Regions from separate parts of the Terrabacter koreensis genome, predicted to be linked through region 1. Evidence: riboswitches for the same ligand, from Rfam matches in the RefSeq annotation. Region 1 holds a riboswitch; the other holds the start of a gene.
The links. A riboswitch is a leader RNA that binds a small molecule or an ion and turns the genes downstream of it on or off. The one in region 1 is predicted to bind cyclic di-AMP.

Region 1 (7,209 bases):
ACGCGACGGCCGATGACGCCGCGGCGGTCGCCGCCGTCTACGCGCCGTACGTCACGGGCACGTCGATCACGTTCGAGACGGACCCACCGAGCCCCGACGAGATGGGCCGGCGCATCGCCGCGGCCCAGCGCTCGCACGCGTTCCTCGTGCTGGAGGACGCCGGCGAGGTCGTCGGGTACGCCTACGGCGGGCCGTTCAAGGAGCGCGCGGCCTACCGCTGGTCGTGCGAGGTGTCGGTCTACCTCGGGATGGACCGCCGGGGCCGCGGCGGCGGCCGCCGGCTCTACGAGGAGCTGCTGCGGCGCCTGGCCGATCGCGGCTACCGCATGGCCGCGGCCGGCATGACCCAGCCGAACGTGCCGAGCGGGCGGCTGCACGCAGCCATGGGCTTCGAGACGGTCGGGACCTACCGCGACATCGGCCACAAGTTCGGCGCCTGGCACGACGTCACGTGGGTGCAGCGCCGGCTCGGTGACCCCACACCTCCTGGCCAGGACCCGCCCGAGCCCACCTGAGCGTCAGGAAGTGAGCACTCGACGAAAGCAGCGTCGAGTGCTCACTTCCCGACGTGAGGAAACGGGCGCTCGACGAAAGCAGCGTCGAGTGCCCACTTCCCGACGGCGTGTCAGGGGAGGCTGGGGTAGTCCGTGTAGCCCTCGGCGCCGCCGCCGTAGAAGGTGGCCGGGTTCGGCTCGTTGAGCGGGGCACCCTCGCGCCAGCGGCGGGCGAGGTCCGGGTTGGCGAGGAACTCGCGCCCGACCGCGACGGCGTCGCCGAGGTCGCGCTCGAGGATGTCCTCCACCTCCGCGAGGCCGGTCACCGAGGCGAACCCGGTGTTGAGGATGACGGGCCCGCCGAACCGCTTGCGCAGGTTGCGCACCAGGTCGGACTCGGGGTCGCCGAGGATGCTGAGGTAGGCGAGGCCGAGCGGCGCGATGCCCTCGACGAGCGTCTCGTAGGTCGCGGCCGTCTCCAGCTCGTCCTCCTCGAGCACGCCCTGGATGTTGTGCGCGGGCGAGACCCGGATGCCGACGCGGTCGGCGCCGATGGCCTCGGCGACGGCCTTCGTGATCTCGATCGTGAGGCGGGCCCGGTTCTCGGGCGACCCGCCGTACGCGTCGGAGCGCTGGTTGCTCGACGGGGCGAGGAACTGGTGCGGGAGGTAGCCGTTGGCGGCGTGCACCTCGACGCCGTCGAGGCCGGCTGCGATCGCCTGACGGGCCGCGTGGACGTACTCCGCCACGAGCGCGGGGATCTCGTCGGTCTCGAGGGCCCGCGGGACGGCATACGGCTGCTCGCCCGACGGCGTGACGATGGAGCCCGGCGCGGCGATGGCGCTCGGGGCGACGCTCTCGAGCCCGCCCTTGTTGTCGGGGTGCGCGACCCGGCCGGCGTGCATGAGCTGCACGACGACGTGGCCGCCGCCCTGGTGCACGGCGTCGGCGACGAGGCGCCAGCCGGCGACCTGCTCGTCGGAGTGCATGCCGGGGGTGTCGAGGTAGCCCTGGCCGACGGCGCTCGGCTGGGTGCCCTCGGTGATGATGAGGCCGGCGCTCGCGCGCTGGCCGTAGTACTCGGCGTTGAGCTCGGTCGGTGCCTGGCCGGCGCCGGCGCGGTTGCGCGTCAGCGGGGCCATGACGAAGCGCTGGGGGAGGTCCCAGCGGCCGATGCGGATGGTCTCGAAGGCCGTGGACACAGGCCTGCTCCTCACGTTGTCGGGGATGGTCGGCGGCTCGCTCCCGCGCCTCGATGCAGTGCGGTGGAGCCTTCAACTACGTGGGCGACAAGTCGGACAGGAGAGCTGTCATTCCCGTCGTCGCCGGATGTGACGAGCGGAACGCTCCCTGGACGGTCCGGGCACGACGAAGGGGAGGATGCCGTCGGCATCCTCCCCTTCGCGACGAGCGCTCAGACCGCGGGGGTCTGCGCGTGGGTCACGGCGCGTAGATGTACTTCATGCCCGGACCGTCGGTGAGGGTGCGGGTGTTGTAGTTGTACGGGCCGGCGAGGGCGTTCATCTCGATGATGGTGACCTCGTTGCCGTTGACGGCGGTGACCCAGGCGACGTGGCCGACGCTGGAGGAGCCGTGCACGCCGGGCTGCATGACGAGGATCGAGCGGGTGCGCGGCGTGCCGGTCACGGTGTAGCCCGCGCTGGCGGCGCCGGAGGCCCACTCCATGGCGTTGCCGGTCCAGCCACCGGGGTAGTAGCCCTCGGACGCGTGCCACTTGGCGAGCGCGCCCCAGGTGCACTGGCCCTTGGTGGCCCAGTTGTAGGAGGAGCGCATGCCGGAGGAGGCGCTCGGGACCGAGCCGTTGCTGACCGACTTGGTCGTCGACGTCGTCGACGTCAGCGTGCGGCGGGTGAGGTCACGCGAGGCGCGCTCGGCGGCGGCCTTGCGCTCGGTGGCGGCCTTGGCGGCGGCGGCCTTGGCAGCAGCGCGCTCGGTCTTGACCTGGATGTCCTCGATGACGCGCGGCTTGGTGGCCGTCGCGCGCTGGGTGACAGCCTTCTGCGCAGCCGGCGCGTAGCCGATCTTCGCCAGGGCGGTCGAGGCGGCGGGGACGGCGCCGGTGGTCGGGCCGACGGCAGCAGCACCGGCGGTCGTGCCGGACAGCGGCTCGGCGCTCGCGGGGTTCGCGAACGAGGCGACGAGGCCACCGGTGGCCGCGACGAACACGGCGCCCTTCATGGCCGGCTGAGCCGTCTCGCGGGCGAGGATCTTGAGCTCGTTGAGGGGGTTGTGGCGGCCAGGCGCACGATGGCGGCCGCGGATGATCTCGTTGTTCACACGTGTACCTCTCCGCGCCTACGAAGTTAGCTGTCGGGTTCGGGCGGAAAGGTGCCCGGCTCTCCCCCGGTCCGCGACGAGTCGCGATCCGGGCGAGTACTTCACCCCAAGGACGTCCGGAGTCGTGGCGCCGGACGCCCGGAGAAACGTGTGGTTCCTCCGCTCCTGTCACAAGGTTTGCTCTCGCTCGTCAGGCGGTGACAGGACTAGGCGGTCCACCTCGCGAGCGCCCGACCAGGTGGCCGGACCCTCGGAAGAGTAGACGACGTTGCGGGCAAAAGTCACGTTGAGGTAACGGGGACTCGCCGGAAAGTTCGTTGAAGGTCCGTTTTGGGCGTCTTTACCCGCGGCATACCTTCGCGCCTTGTGACGCGAGTCACATGACTCACGCGTGACCGGCTCGAGAGGGCCGACCCCTTGGCTGCGAGTGGTCACGGGTGGTCGAGCGCGCTCAGGAAGCGCTCGTGAGGTGGCCGAAGACGATGACGTTGTCGCGGTACTCGTTGCGGCTGTCGGTCGGCCCACCGCACGTCACGAGGCGGATCTCGGCACGTCGGAAATCGCTCCGGTAGACGAGGTCGGTCGGGAAGCGCGACTTCTCGTAGGCCGCGACCTTGTCGACGGTGAAGACGAGGTGCGAGCGGTCGCGGCGCGTGACCTCGATGACGTCGCCCGCCTTGACCGCGCCGAGGCGGTAGAAGACTCCGGGAACGCCGGACGGTGTGTCGACGTGGGCGGCGATCACGGAGGAGCCGAGCTGTCCGGGGGTCGGGCCCCCGTCGTAGAGCCCGACCTCCTGGGCGGTGCCGGGCACTGAGATCGTGCCGTCAGGCTGGACCCCGAGCGGCACGAAGGTGCGCGAGCGGACGCCGATGGAGGGGATCTCGAGCAGGGTGGGCTCCGAGGCCGCCAAGGGGCCGCCCTGCAGAGTGCCCGCAGGCGCGGCCCCCGAGGTGCCTGGTCTCCCCGCCGCCCGCGTCCCACCCTGACCGGGGGACACCGACGGTGCGGGGGAGTCGGAGGCTGTCGCGCCGACGGTCGCCGGCGCGCTGCCTGACGGCGGTGCAGCGGGCGGGGTGCCCTCCGCTCCGGGCGCTGACGGGCTGCCACGCAGGCCGAGGACGAGCGCGACGACGGCCACGACGAGCAGGAGCGCCGACGCCGTGGCAGCCGCCGCGACACCGGCGGTGACGCGGCGGCCCGACGTGGCCTCGTTCGGCTCTGTCACGTGATGCTCGTCCCCGGTAGGTCAGCCGGTCAGGAGCGCGACCGGGCTGAGCGGCGGGCGGCGAAGGCGCCGGAACCGGCAGCGGCGACGAGCGCGACGCCTCCGACGGCGAGGAGCATGCCGTTCGTGTTGGTCGTGCCGCTCAGACCGCCGCCCGTGTGCATGCCGCCGGTCGGCGCAACGTGCAGCGCCCCGCACAGGGCCGGGTCGGTCGCCTCGGTCGGCAGCTTCGGGTCGAGGTCGCTCTTGGTGTCGCCCGAGTATTTGCCGTCCTTGTTGTGATCCACGCCGTGCACGACGACGACGGACTGGCCCTTGGCGATGGCCGCGGCCACACCGTCGGACACGGTGATGCTGCCGCGCTCGTAGCTGAGGTTGCCCCCAGGGGCGGTGCTGAAGCGGTCGACCGCGAGGCCGCTCTTGGGGCTCGTGTCACCGGTCTTCGTGAGCGAGACGACGATGTCGCCGTAGGCGGGCCCGCCCTCGGTCGTGTTGATGGTGCCGTCACCGCTCGTGTCGTCCTTGATGGTCGGACACTCGTGACGCGCGGCCGCCGCGAAGTGGATGTGCGCGGCGTGCGGCTGGTCGGGCAGCAGGCCACGTGCGGCCATCTCGACCTTGATCGTGTTGCCGGTGACCGTCACCTGGGCGGTGCCGGAACCGGACACCTCGCTGCCGGGCACGGGCTCGAGGTTCGCGCTGACCCAGCCGTCGGCCGCGAAGGCGGGGCCGACGGACAGTGCCATCGCGGCAGCAGCGGCAAGGCCGGCGCCCGCGATCCGCGTGGTGGTGCGAGTGGTGCGAGTGGTGGTGCGAGTGGTGCTGGTGCGCATCTGTTCTTCCTCCTTGACGAGGAGACACAGCCGTCCAACCTGCTCTGCTTCAGACGGGGGGTCGTCATCGACCGTCTCCGGGTGGGGTTCGACGCCGCGAGCCTTCCGGATTGGATCGGTGACGGGGCTTTTCGCCGGTCCGGCCACGCATGCGCCTCTCTGGGTCTTGACTGGGAGGGACGGGGCGCGACCGGTGCCCTGCGGAGGAAGGGACAAAGGCCGTGCTCGAGAGCTCCAAGGCGTTCGGCGGGTTCTCCGTCGACGACATCCCTGCGGCGAAGGCGTTCTACGCCGACACGCTCGGCCTCTCGGTGACCGAGGAGAACGGCATGCTCACGCTGCGTCTCGCCGGGGACCGGCCGGTCGTCGTCTACCCGAAGCCGAACCACCAGCCCGCGACCTTCACGGTGCTCAACTTCCCGGTCGACGACGTCGAGGCGGCCGTCGACGAGCTGACCTCGCGGGGTGTCACCTTCGAGCGGTACGAGGGGACGCCCACCGAGACCGACGAGAAGGGCGTCTTCCGCAAGGGCGGCCCGCTCATCGCCTGGTTCACCGACCCGGCCGGCAACGTCCTCTCCGTCATCGAGTCGTCGCCGGGCTGATCCGCCGGCGCTGAGCCGCCCGGCGCGTCTGCCGCGTGGCTAGGGTCGGGGGGTGTTCGACGACAGCGCCCACGTCCTGCGCCGTGCCCGCCGCCTGCTCGCCGAGCACGTGACCCCTGCGGTCCACCGCGACCGCATGCCGCTCACCACGTCCGCGTGGCACGTGCCGGGTGAGCCGGTGCCTGTCGCGGAGGCGCTGGCCTCAGCCGCCGACGGCCGGTTCGAGCCGGTCGGGCCGGGCACGCCCTGGGGTGAGCCGTGGTCGACGTGGTGGTTCGAGATCACCGGCGCCGTGCCCGAGGCGTTCGACGGGGAGTGCGTCGAGGTGGTCGTCGACCTCGGCTTCCGCGGCGAGGGGCCGGGGTTCCAGGCCGAGGGCCTGCTCCACGACGCCGAGGGCACCCCGCTCAAGGGCATCCACCCGATGAACCGGTGGCACCGCGTCGCAGCCGAGGCGCGTGGCGGCGAACCGATCCACCTCTTCCTCGAGGCCGCCGGCAACCCGGCCGTCATGGAGCACGGCTTCCGCCCGACCGGGCTCGGCGAGGTGGCGACGGCCGGTGCCGAGCCGCGCTACGTCCTCGGCGACGTCGAGGTCGCCGTGTTCGAGCCGGAGGTCTTCGGGCTCGCGATGGACCTCGACGTGCTCGTCGACCTGGCGACCGAGCTGCCCGACCGCGACGCCCGCCGCCTCGAGGTGACGGCCGCGCTGGACGACGCCCTGGCTGCCCTCGACGTCCACGACGTGCGGAGGACTGCCGCCGCGGCGCGCGCGGCCCTCGCCGACGTGCTCGCGGCGCCCGCGGTCACGAGCGCGCAGCGGCTCACCGCCGTCGGTCACGCGCACATCGACTCCGCGTGGCTCTGGCCCGTGCGCGAGACGGTGCGCAAGTGCGCGCGCACCTTCGCCAACGTCACGGCGCTCGCCGCCGACTACCCCGAGCTCGTCTTCGCCTGCTCGTCCGCCCAGCAGTACGCGTGGATGAAGGAGCGGCAGCCCGCGATCTGGCAGCGCATCACCGACGCCGTGGCGGCCGGCACGTGGGAGCCCGTCGGCGGCCAGTGGGTCGAGGCCGACGGCGTCATGCCGAGCGGCGAGTCCCTCGTGCGCCAGCTGCTCCACGGGCAGCGCTTCTTCGAGCGCGAGCTCGGCTTGCGCTGCCGCGGCGTCTGGCTGCCCGACTCGTTCGGCTACTCCGCGGCCTACCCGCAGATCGCGCGGCTCGCCGGCGCCGAGTGGTTCCTGACGCAGAAGCTCAGCTGGAACGACACCAACACCTTCCCGCACCACACGTTCTGGTGGGAGGGCATCGACGGCACCCGCATCCTCACGCACTTCCCTCCCGCCGACACCTACGAGAGCAAGCTCGGTGGCGCCGACGTGCACCGGTCCGCCCGGCAGCACCTCGACAAGGGACGCTCGCGGCGGGCTCTCATCCCGTTCGGCTTCGGCGACGGTGGCGGCGGTCCCGAGCGCGAGATGCTCGAGCGGGCCCGGCGGCTCCGCTCGCTCGAGGGCTCGCCCGCGGTCGAGGTCGGCACGGCCCAGTCGTTCTTCGACGGCGTGCGCGAGGAGTACGCCGACCGAGCCCCCACGTGGACGGGCGAGCTCTACCTCGAGCTGCACCGGGGCACCCTGACGAGCCAGCGCGCGATGAAGGTCGGCAACCGCGGCTGCGAGGCGCTGCTGCGTCAGGCCGAGCTGGCGTGGACGCTCGTCGCCCTGCGCGGGCTGGGGGAATGGCCGGCCG
Region 2 (7,209 bases), on a different contig from region 1:
CGACGAGCCACCCGCCGACGACCACCTCGGCGGGGCCCTCGACGAGCTGCTGTCGGACTCCCAGCGGCTGACGCGCAGCCTGCTCGGCGTGGGATCCGGCGACGCGGCCGGCGGTCCCGATGGTGCGACGCCGGGCGAGCCCATGGCCGGCCTCCCCCATCGGCCGGGCCGGTCGATCTCGATGTTCGGCTACTCCCCCGACGGGGGCGTCACCCACGCCGGCTGAAGCTGCCTGCCCGATCGGACGGCATACGCCCCCGGGAAGCAGCGGTGTGACTCAGCCCGCGAAGGCGCGCACCGGCTGGCCGGGCACGGACACCCGCACCCTGAAGAGGGCACCGGCCTGCGGCTCGGGGTCGTCGAGGTTCTCGCGCGACGTCGTGACGTAGAGGTCACGGAGGTCGTCCCCGCCGAAGGTGCACGCCGTCGTGAGCCGCACCGGCAGCGCGACCTCCGCGAGCACGTCGCCCGTCGGCGAGAAGCAACGCACGCGCCCCGCGCCGTTGAGAGCGACCCAGACGTTGCCCGCGCTGTCGACGGTGAGCCCGTCGGGATGGCCGGCGTCGTGGGTGACGAAGGGCCGGCGGTTCACCAGCTCGCCGTCGACGACGTCGAAGACGTCGGTGCGCCCGGTCGGGGTGTCGTCGTAGTAGGCGAGGGTGCCGTCGGGTGACAGGTCGATGCCGTTCGAGATCGTCGCGTCGGGGACCACGGTCTCCACGGACCCGTCGGCGTCGACGCGGTAGAGGGTCGCGCTGCCGGGCACGCGGTCGTAGCCCATGGTGCCCGCCCACAGTCGGCCCTCGGCGTCCACGCCGCCCTCGTTCATCCGGATGGACGGGTCGTCCCAGAGGTCGAACCACGGCTCCGGTATGCCGTCTGGCTCGCCGGCCAGCGCCAGCCCGCGCTCGGTGGCGACGACCCAGCCACCCCGCGTACGGGGGCGCAGGAACGCTGCCACCGCGCCGACGTGCAGGCGCTCGACCGAGCCGTCGGCGCGGAGGGTGAGGACGTCGCCGGCCAGCAGGTCCACCCAGCGCAACCCTCCCCAGGACGGCGACCAGACCGGGCCCTCGCCGTGGTAGCAGAGCGCGTCGGTGACCTGCTCGACACCGCTCAGCGCGACGGGCGCGCCACCCGCGGACATCAGTCCCACCACACCCCGACGTAGTGGTGTCCCTGCGGCACCGTCGGCGCGTCGACGAGCCAGTCGGCACCGGCAGCCGGGCCGCCGCTCGCCTCGGTGTCGGCGTCGATCGTCATCGCGTCGACCTCCTCGGGCTGGAGCGTCGTGATGACGGCCACCCCACTGGCGTAAGGCCATTCATCGTCCGGGAAGTCCTGGAACTCGAGCACGTCGAGCTCGACGCGGACGTCGTGCACGTCGGGATGCGAGCGCAGGTCGAAGAGGACCCGTCGCACCGTCTCGAGCGGCACGTCCTCGGGGCGGTTGGGGGCGATGCACCACTCGCAGTCGTTGCCCTCGAAGAACTGCTCGAGGGTCACGGCCACCTGGGCCGTGGCGCCGCCCCGTCCGCGGACGTGCTCGACGAAGGCGGACTGCTTGGTCAGATCCATGACGGTCGTGGCCCCTGGGGTCGCGGTCGGTGCACTGTCACGGCGTCGGCTACACTGACGCCGCGTGCCGCTCGCGAGCCCTCTGCGGGCATCAGCCGGCGGCCCGTGCGAGCGTAGCTCAATGGTAGAGCGCCAGCTTCCCAAGCTGGATACGCGGGTTCGATTCCCGTCGCTCGCTCCACACGAAAGCCGCAGGTCAGGACATGGTTCCCGACCTGCGGCTTCGTCGTCGGGTCACTGCCTCGGGGGTCGAGTGCCACGGACACCCGACCAGCGCCCAGACTTCCGCGCGCGGCCCGGGTCACGACCCGTAGTCGGCTCTCACGCGCCTGGTGTCGTGAGCCCACATCGCGATCTCGACGCGGTTGCGGGCACCGAGCTTGGACATCAACGATGCGACGTGCGTCTTGACCGTGCTCAGGCCGACGAAGAGCTCGGTGGCGATCTCGGCGTTGGTCCGTCCCCGTGCAACCAGCGCGAGCACCTCCTCCTCGCGACCGGTGAGCGGGTCGCTGGGCTGGACCGGCACCACCGGCGACTGCTCGGCAAAGGTCGCCAGCAGGCGACGGGTGACGTTGGGGGCGATCAGCGCCTGGCCGTCGGCCGCCGCGTGGATGGCCTGCACGAGGAGCTCCGGGCCGGCGTCCTTGAGCAGGAAGCCGCGAGCGCCGGCGCGCAGGGCTCCGAGGACGTACTCGTCGAGATCGAAGGTGGTGATCACGACGACCGCGATGGGGTCCGTCACGCCAGGACCGGCGAGGCGCCGCGTCACCTCGACGCCGTCGAGTCCGGGCATCCGGATGTCGACGAGCAGGACGTCGGGACGTAGCCGGGTCGCCAGGTCGAGCGCTGCATGCCCGTCTGCTGCCTCCCCCACCACCTCGAGATCGGCTTGTGCGCCGAGGATCATGACGAGCCCGGTCCGCACCAGGTCCTGGTCGTCGGCCACGACGACACGGATGCTCATGCCAGCGCCTTCACCGGCAGTACGGCCTCGACCACCCAGCCACCCTCGGGACCGGGCCCCGCTGAGAGCGATCCGCCCAGCAGCTGCGCGCGTTCGGCCATGCCCAGCAGGCCGAACCCGGGCTCCGGGGTCGACCCCGGCCCGGTCTCTCCGTCGTCGCTGACACGCAGCCTGATGGCTGCGCCCTCCCGGCGTACCTCGATCCCGACGCGGGTCGCGCCCCTGGCGTGCCGTACGGCGTTGGTGAGCGACTCCTGCGCGAGGCGGTACAGCGCTGCGTCAACGGGTCGTGCGAGCGGGGTCAACGGACCGTCCAGCGAGACCTCGACGATGGGTGTCGCGTCGGCGCGCGCCAGCGCAGTCAGGTCCGCGACCCCCCGCTGCGGTGAGTAGTCGACGTCGTCCTCCTCACGTAGCACCCGCACCATGGATCTCATCTCGGCCAGGGTTCGCGAGGCTTCGGACTCGATCGCGGCCAGGACCTCGACGGCCCTCTCGGGCTGGAAGCTCGCGACCACGCCACCGGCCTGCGCCTGCACCGCGATGGCCGAGACGTGGTGGGCCACGGTGTCGTGCAGCTCGCGCGCCAGTGCCACCCGCTCCTGATTACGGATCTCGCGCTGCTGGCGATGCCAGAGGTCGGCCCGGTAGCGGAACACCGCCGCGAGGGCGACGCACAACAGCAGGAGGACGCTGCCGCCGAAGACGTCCGCCCAGGCTGCGGAGGCGGCGTACATCGCCAACGCGACGACGACCGCCACGAACGCCGTTCCCAGGACCATCTCCCGTCCCGAGCCCCACCGCACCAGGGAGTAGAGCAGGAGCAGGACCGCCATCATGGAGTAGAGGCCGAGGTCCCCGGCGTGCGCAACCAGCTGGAGCACCGACAACAGCCCGGCGACGCCCCACCCCACCACGGCGGCCGTCAGGGGGCGCGCCCGCCGCCAGAGCAGGGCAGGCACCAGCGCCAGGGCGAGCACCGTCACGAGCGGTCGCCAAGCCAGGCCCGGCCGAACGATGCCCTCGGCCACGGCTGCGGCCGCGAACGCACCCACCAGCAGCCGATCGAGGCGACTGACGGGTGGGGCGTCAGCAGGCCGCGGCTCGTGCCAGATGGGGCGCCGGACAGTGACCACGGCTCCAGCCTAGGGATCCGAGTGGTTCGGCGGACCGGCCGAAAGAACGAGACAAGGACCGTGCCATCGGCCGGCCAGCCACAGCCTTCGGTCCGATGTGTCCGCCGCCGGACTCAGCGATCGTGGACCCACCCATCCCCACCACGACCACGGAGCCCACGATGAGAACACGTCAACCCACCACCGCGACGCTGGAAGACCAGCGGATCCCGGTGAGAGCCAAGCTCGCCGCAACGTGGACGAGCTTCATGTTCCTGTACGCCTATGTGGACATCCTCAACTTCTTCACTCCTGGCGTCGTCGAAGACATCCTCGGCGGCAAGGTCTTCGAGTTCGAGCTGTCGCAGACCTTCTCGACCACGTCGCTGGCCCTGGTGAGCGTCCCGATCCTGATGGTCGTGCTGTCGATGACGCTGCCCGCCCGGGCGAGCCGCATCACGAACCTCACCGTGGCCTCGCTCTACGTGCCCGTCACGGCCTTCAACGGGCTGGGCGAGACCTGGGTGTACTTCTACGGCCTCGGGATCGCTCTGGAGCTGGTCCTCCTCGCCCTCATCGTCCGGCACGCCTGGACGTGGCCCCGCACCGCACCGTCGGCGACCACGCCGACCGGTCCTGGCCGGGAAGCTGTGCGCTCCCGGTAACCCGTGAGCGTGCCCGTCTGCCGTTCCGCCGTATGCCGTCACCTCGGGGGGCGCAGGCGGCGGCACTCCACGTCGGAGCCGCAGGTCAGGCCGCTCACCTGACCTGCGGCTCCTTTCCTTCCGGTCCTTGCGTCCGTCGCGGCCCTGTTCGTCGTCACGGTCGGCCCCGGGGAGGGTGACCGCATGGAGGACGACGGCGTGGCGACCGGTGGCTCCGAGCGGGTCGTGAGGGGGGTTGACCCGCCGGCGTCCCGGACGGCCGCCACCACCTGGGCGCGGGCACGGGCCCGGCGCGACGGTGGACCGGACGACCTCTCGGCGGACGACACGCTGCCGGGCGTCGAACGCCGCTTCGTCCGGCGCCTCGACCGAGCCACCGGTCGAGGCGCCCCGGCGAGGAGGCCTGGGCCTGGCTAGCGGACCCGGCCGGCCACCCACGCGGACGTCCAGAGCTTCGAGAGCTGCACGCGCTGGCCCGGTCGCGGCGAGTGCCAGACCTTGCCGCTACCGGCGTAGACGCCGACGTGGTAGGCCCGTCCGCCGCGCATGAAGAAGACGAGGTCACCGGCCAGGATGTTGGACTTCGCCACCCGGACGGTCTTCAGGCGCTGCGCGTTCGCGGTGCGGGGCAGCGCGACGTGGAGCTTGGTCCGGTAGACGTAGTAGATGAGGCCGGAGCAGTCGAACGCGTACGGCCCCGCTGCGCCCCAGCGGTAGGGCTTGCCGCGCTGGGCGGCGGCGATGCGCAGGGCCTGCAGGCGGCGCGGCACCGTCGCGATGGGGGCGGTGGCCACGTCGACCGCCTTGTTCGTCGCGGCCTTGGCGCTCGGGGCGGGGGCGGCTGCGGGCGGCGCCGTCGTGGAGGCCGGCGGTGCGCCGCCGGTCCCGAGGACGAGGGCGGCGCCGAGGAGCGGGGTGATGGCGAGGGACTGGAGCGGCAGTCGACGTGCGGGGCGCCGGTGGCGCCCGGGGCGTGCAGGACTCGTAGCGGGCATGGTCGGTCTTCCTTCCCACGCCTTCGAGGTGAGCTGTCGGGTTCGGGCAGAAGTGGCCCGGCCGCGTGTCGCGGCTTCACCCCAAGGACCGGTCCTAGCCGGCCCAGAAAGTGGGTCCCCCGCTCCTGTCCGTGTGATGCGCTGCTGCCCCAGCCGGCGGACAGGACTCGGCGTACCGGCGGGCCGGCCGGGGAGGACCCCGGCCGATGAACTGCATCGACGGTCGCAGACGATCGTTGAACCGTGTAGGTCACGGCTCGATATCGGCAGATGTTGCCGAGACAAAACACCCTGAAGCCGGGCTTTGGGGCGTCGACGCACGAAACCTCTGAAAACGAGTGGACGGTCGGAGGGGGCCTGGCACACCATGGACGCTGCTCCGTCCTCGGAGCCGTCGGTCGAGTCGTCGTCGGACGTCAGGAGTCAGCGGGAGCGCCCGCGGAGAGGTGGGTGGCCGGCATGGCCTGCTCAGCGGTCACGGTCCCGCGCCACCTCCCCCACCCCGGCTGACCGGGCCATCCGGTCCTGCCCGACCGACAGGAACACCGTGAAACCACTGACAGACAACGAGATTCGCGCTGCCCTCGTGAACTGCTCGCGCCGCGAGGCGAAACAGGCCAGCGTCCCCAACGATCTCGACGCGCTCCCCTGGGAGCAGCTCGACTACCTGGGCTGGGTCGACCGCAGCAACCCCCAGAGGGCGTATGCCGTCGTGCCCGTCGACGACGACGCCGTGGCGTTCGTGCTGCGCGCGTCAGGGCGGACGCGCACGGCGAGCGCGATGTGCGCCTGGTGCGAGGACGTCTTCGCCACTGCTGACGTGCGGCTGTGGGTTGCGAAGCGGGCCGGTGCGGCCGGGCGCGAGGGCAACAGCCTCGGGACGCTCGTGCACGCCGACTTCAGCTGCTCGCAGCACGTGCGCCGGCTGCCGAACGCGATGGAGGGTGGCCTCGACCCGACATCCCTCGTGGAGCGTCGGATTGACGAGCTGCGTTCGCGCTCAACGGCTTTCGCCCGACGGGTGCGCGACGGCTCATAGGCCTTCAGGGCATCGGCTCGACGGGCTGGCCCGACAGCACGCCGTCCATGATCCGGCGCCAGATCGGCGCCGCGTAGCAGGCGCCGGTCATGGACGTGCACGACTTCCCCGCCATCGACACGTCGAACATGCGCCGGGTGGGGTTCACCGGGTTGCCCACCCACACCGCGGTGGCGAGCTGGGGGGGTGTAGCCGACGAACCACGACTGGGCGTTGCCGTCGGACGTGCCGGTCTTGCCGGCGGATGGCCGTCCGGGCAGCTGGTTGAGGGCGCCCGACCCGTGCGTCATGTTGTACTCCAGGTACTGCGTCGCCTGGTCGACGGCGCGCGGGTCGGCCACCCGCCGACAGTCCGGGGGTGGAGCCCAGAGGGTGCGCCCGCCCTGGACGACGCTCGTCACCGGGTGCACGTCGCACAGGGTGCCGTGGTCGGCGAGCCCTGCGTAGGCCTCGGCCATGGTCTGCGGCGACACTGCCTGCGCGCCGAGCACCACCTGCGGCGGGTAGGTGCCGAGGGGCTGCCCGTCGCCGCCGTGGATGCCGAACGCCGTCATCGTCGAGTGGATCGCGCAGACCCCGATGGGGCTCGCGAGGGCGACGAAGGCGGTGTTGGTCGACTGCGCCGTCGCCTGCCGCAGCGACATCGAGCCACCCTTCCACGGCTCGTCGTTGTAGACCGACCACGTGCCGCCGACGCCGCACGGCGGGGGAAACTGCTTGGCACTGAAGGTCGCCGGGCGGTGATTGTCGGCCGCCGGCGCGTCGACGGAGGCGTGGGTGCCGAGTCCCTGCTTCATCGCGGTGACGAGCGCGAAGGCCTTGGCCGTCGACCCGAACTGGAAGCCGCCCG

Region 2: linked by a shared signal. The riboswitch ahead of ACYVNR_RS13870 (C40 family peptidase) and the one ahead of ACYVNR_RS19105 (CHAP domain-containing protein) in region 1 are both predicted to bind cyclic di-AMP.

What each region holds. Positions count from the first base shown of each region.
Region 1 is NZ_BAAGQU010000012.1:32,166-39,374, reverse strand. It holds gene ACYVNR_RS19115 (GNAT family N-acetyltransferase) at 1-515, shown strand, start outside; gene ACYVNR_RS19110 (alkene reductase) at 626-1,696, opposite strand; gene ACYVNR_RS19105 (CHAP domain-containing protein) at 1,935-2,792, opposite strand; cyclic di-AMP (ydaO/yuaA leader) riboswitch at 2,796-2,982, opposite strand; gene ACYVNR_RS19100 (sortase domain-containing protein) at 3,244-4,020, opposite strand; gene ACYVNR_RS19095 (CHRD domain-containing protein) at 4,050-4,853, opposite strand; gene ACYVNR_RS19090 (VOC family protein) at 5,075-5,458, shown strand; gene ACYVNR_RS19085 (alpha-mannosidase) at 5,511-7,209, shown strand, end outside.
Region 2 is NZ_BAAGQU010000005.1:339,841-347,049, reverse strand. It holds gene ACYVNR_RS13905 (AAA family ATPase) at 1-226, shown strand, start outside; gene ACYVNR_RS13900 (SMP-30/gluconolactonase/LRE family protein) at 278-1,147, opposite strand; gene ACYVNR_RS13895 (hypothetical protein) at 1,147-1,578, opposite strand; tRNA gene ACYVNR_RS13890 (tRNA-Gly) at 1,686-1,759, shown strand; gene ACYVNR_RS13885 (response regulator) at 1,880-2,545, opposite strand; gene ACYVNR_RS13880 (sensor histidine kinase) at 2,542-3,681, opposite strand; gene ACYVNR_RS13875 (DUF6326 family protein) at 3,894-4,325, shown strand; gene ACYVNR_RS13870 (C40 family peptidase) at 4,739-5,320, opposite strand; cyclic di-AMP (ydaO/yuaA leader) riboswitch at 5,324-5,471, opposite strand; gene ACYVNR_RS13865 (FBP domain-containing protein) at 5,688-6,359, shown strand; partial or broken gene ACYVNR_RS13860 (penicillin-binding transpeptidase domain-containing protein) at 6,599-7,209, opposite strand, start outside; gene ACYVNR_RS13855 (transglycosylase domain-containing protein) at 7,153-7,209, opposite strand, start outside.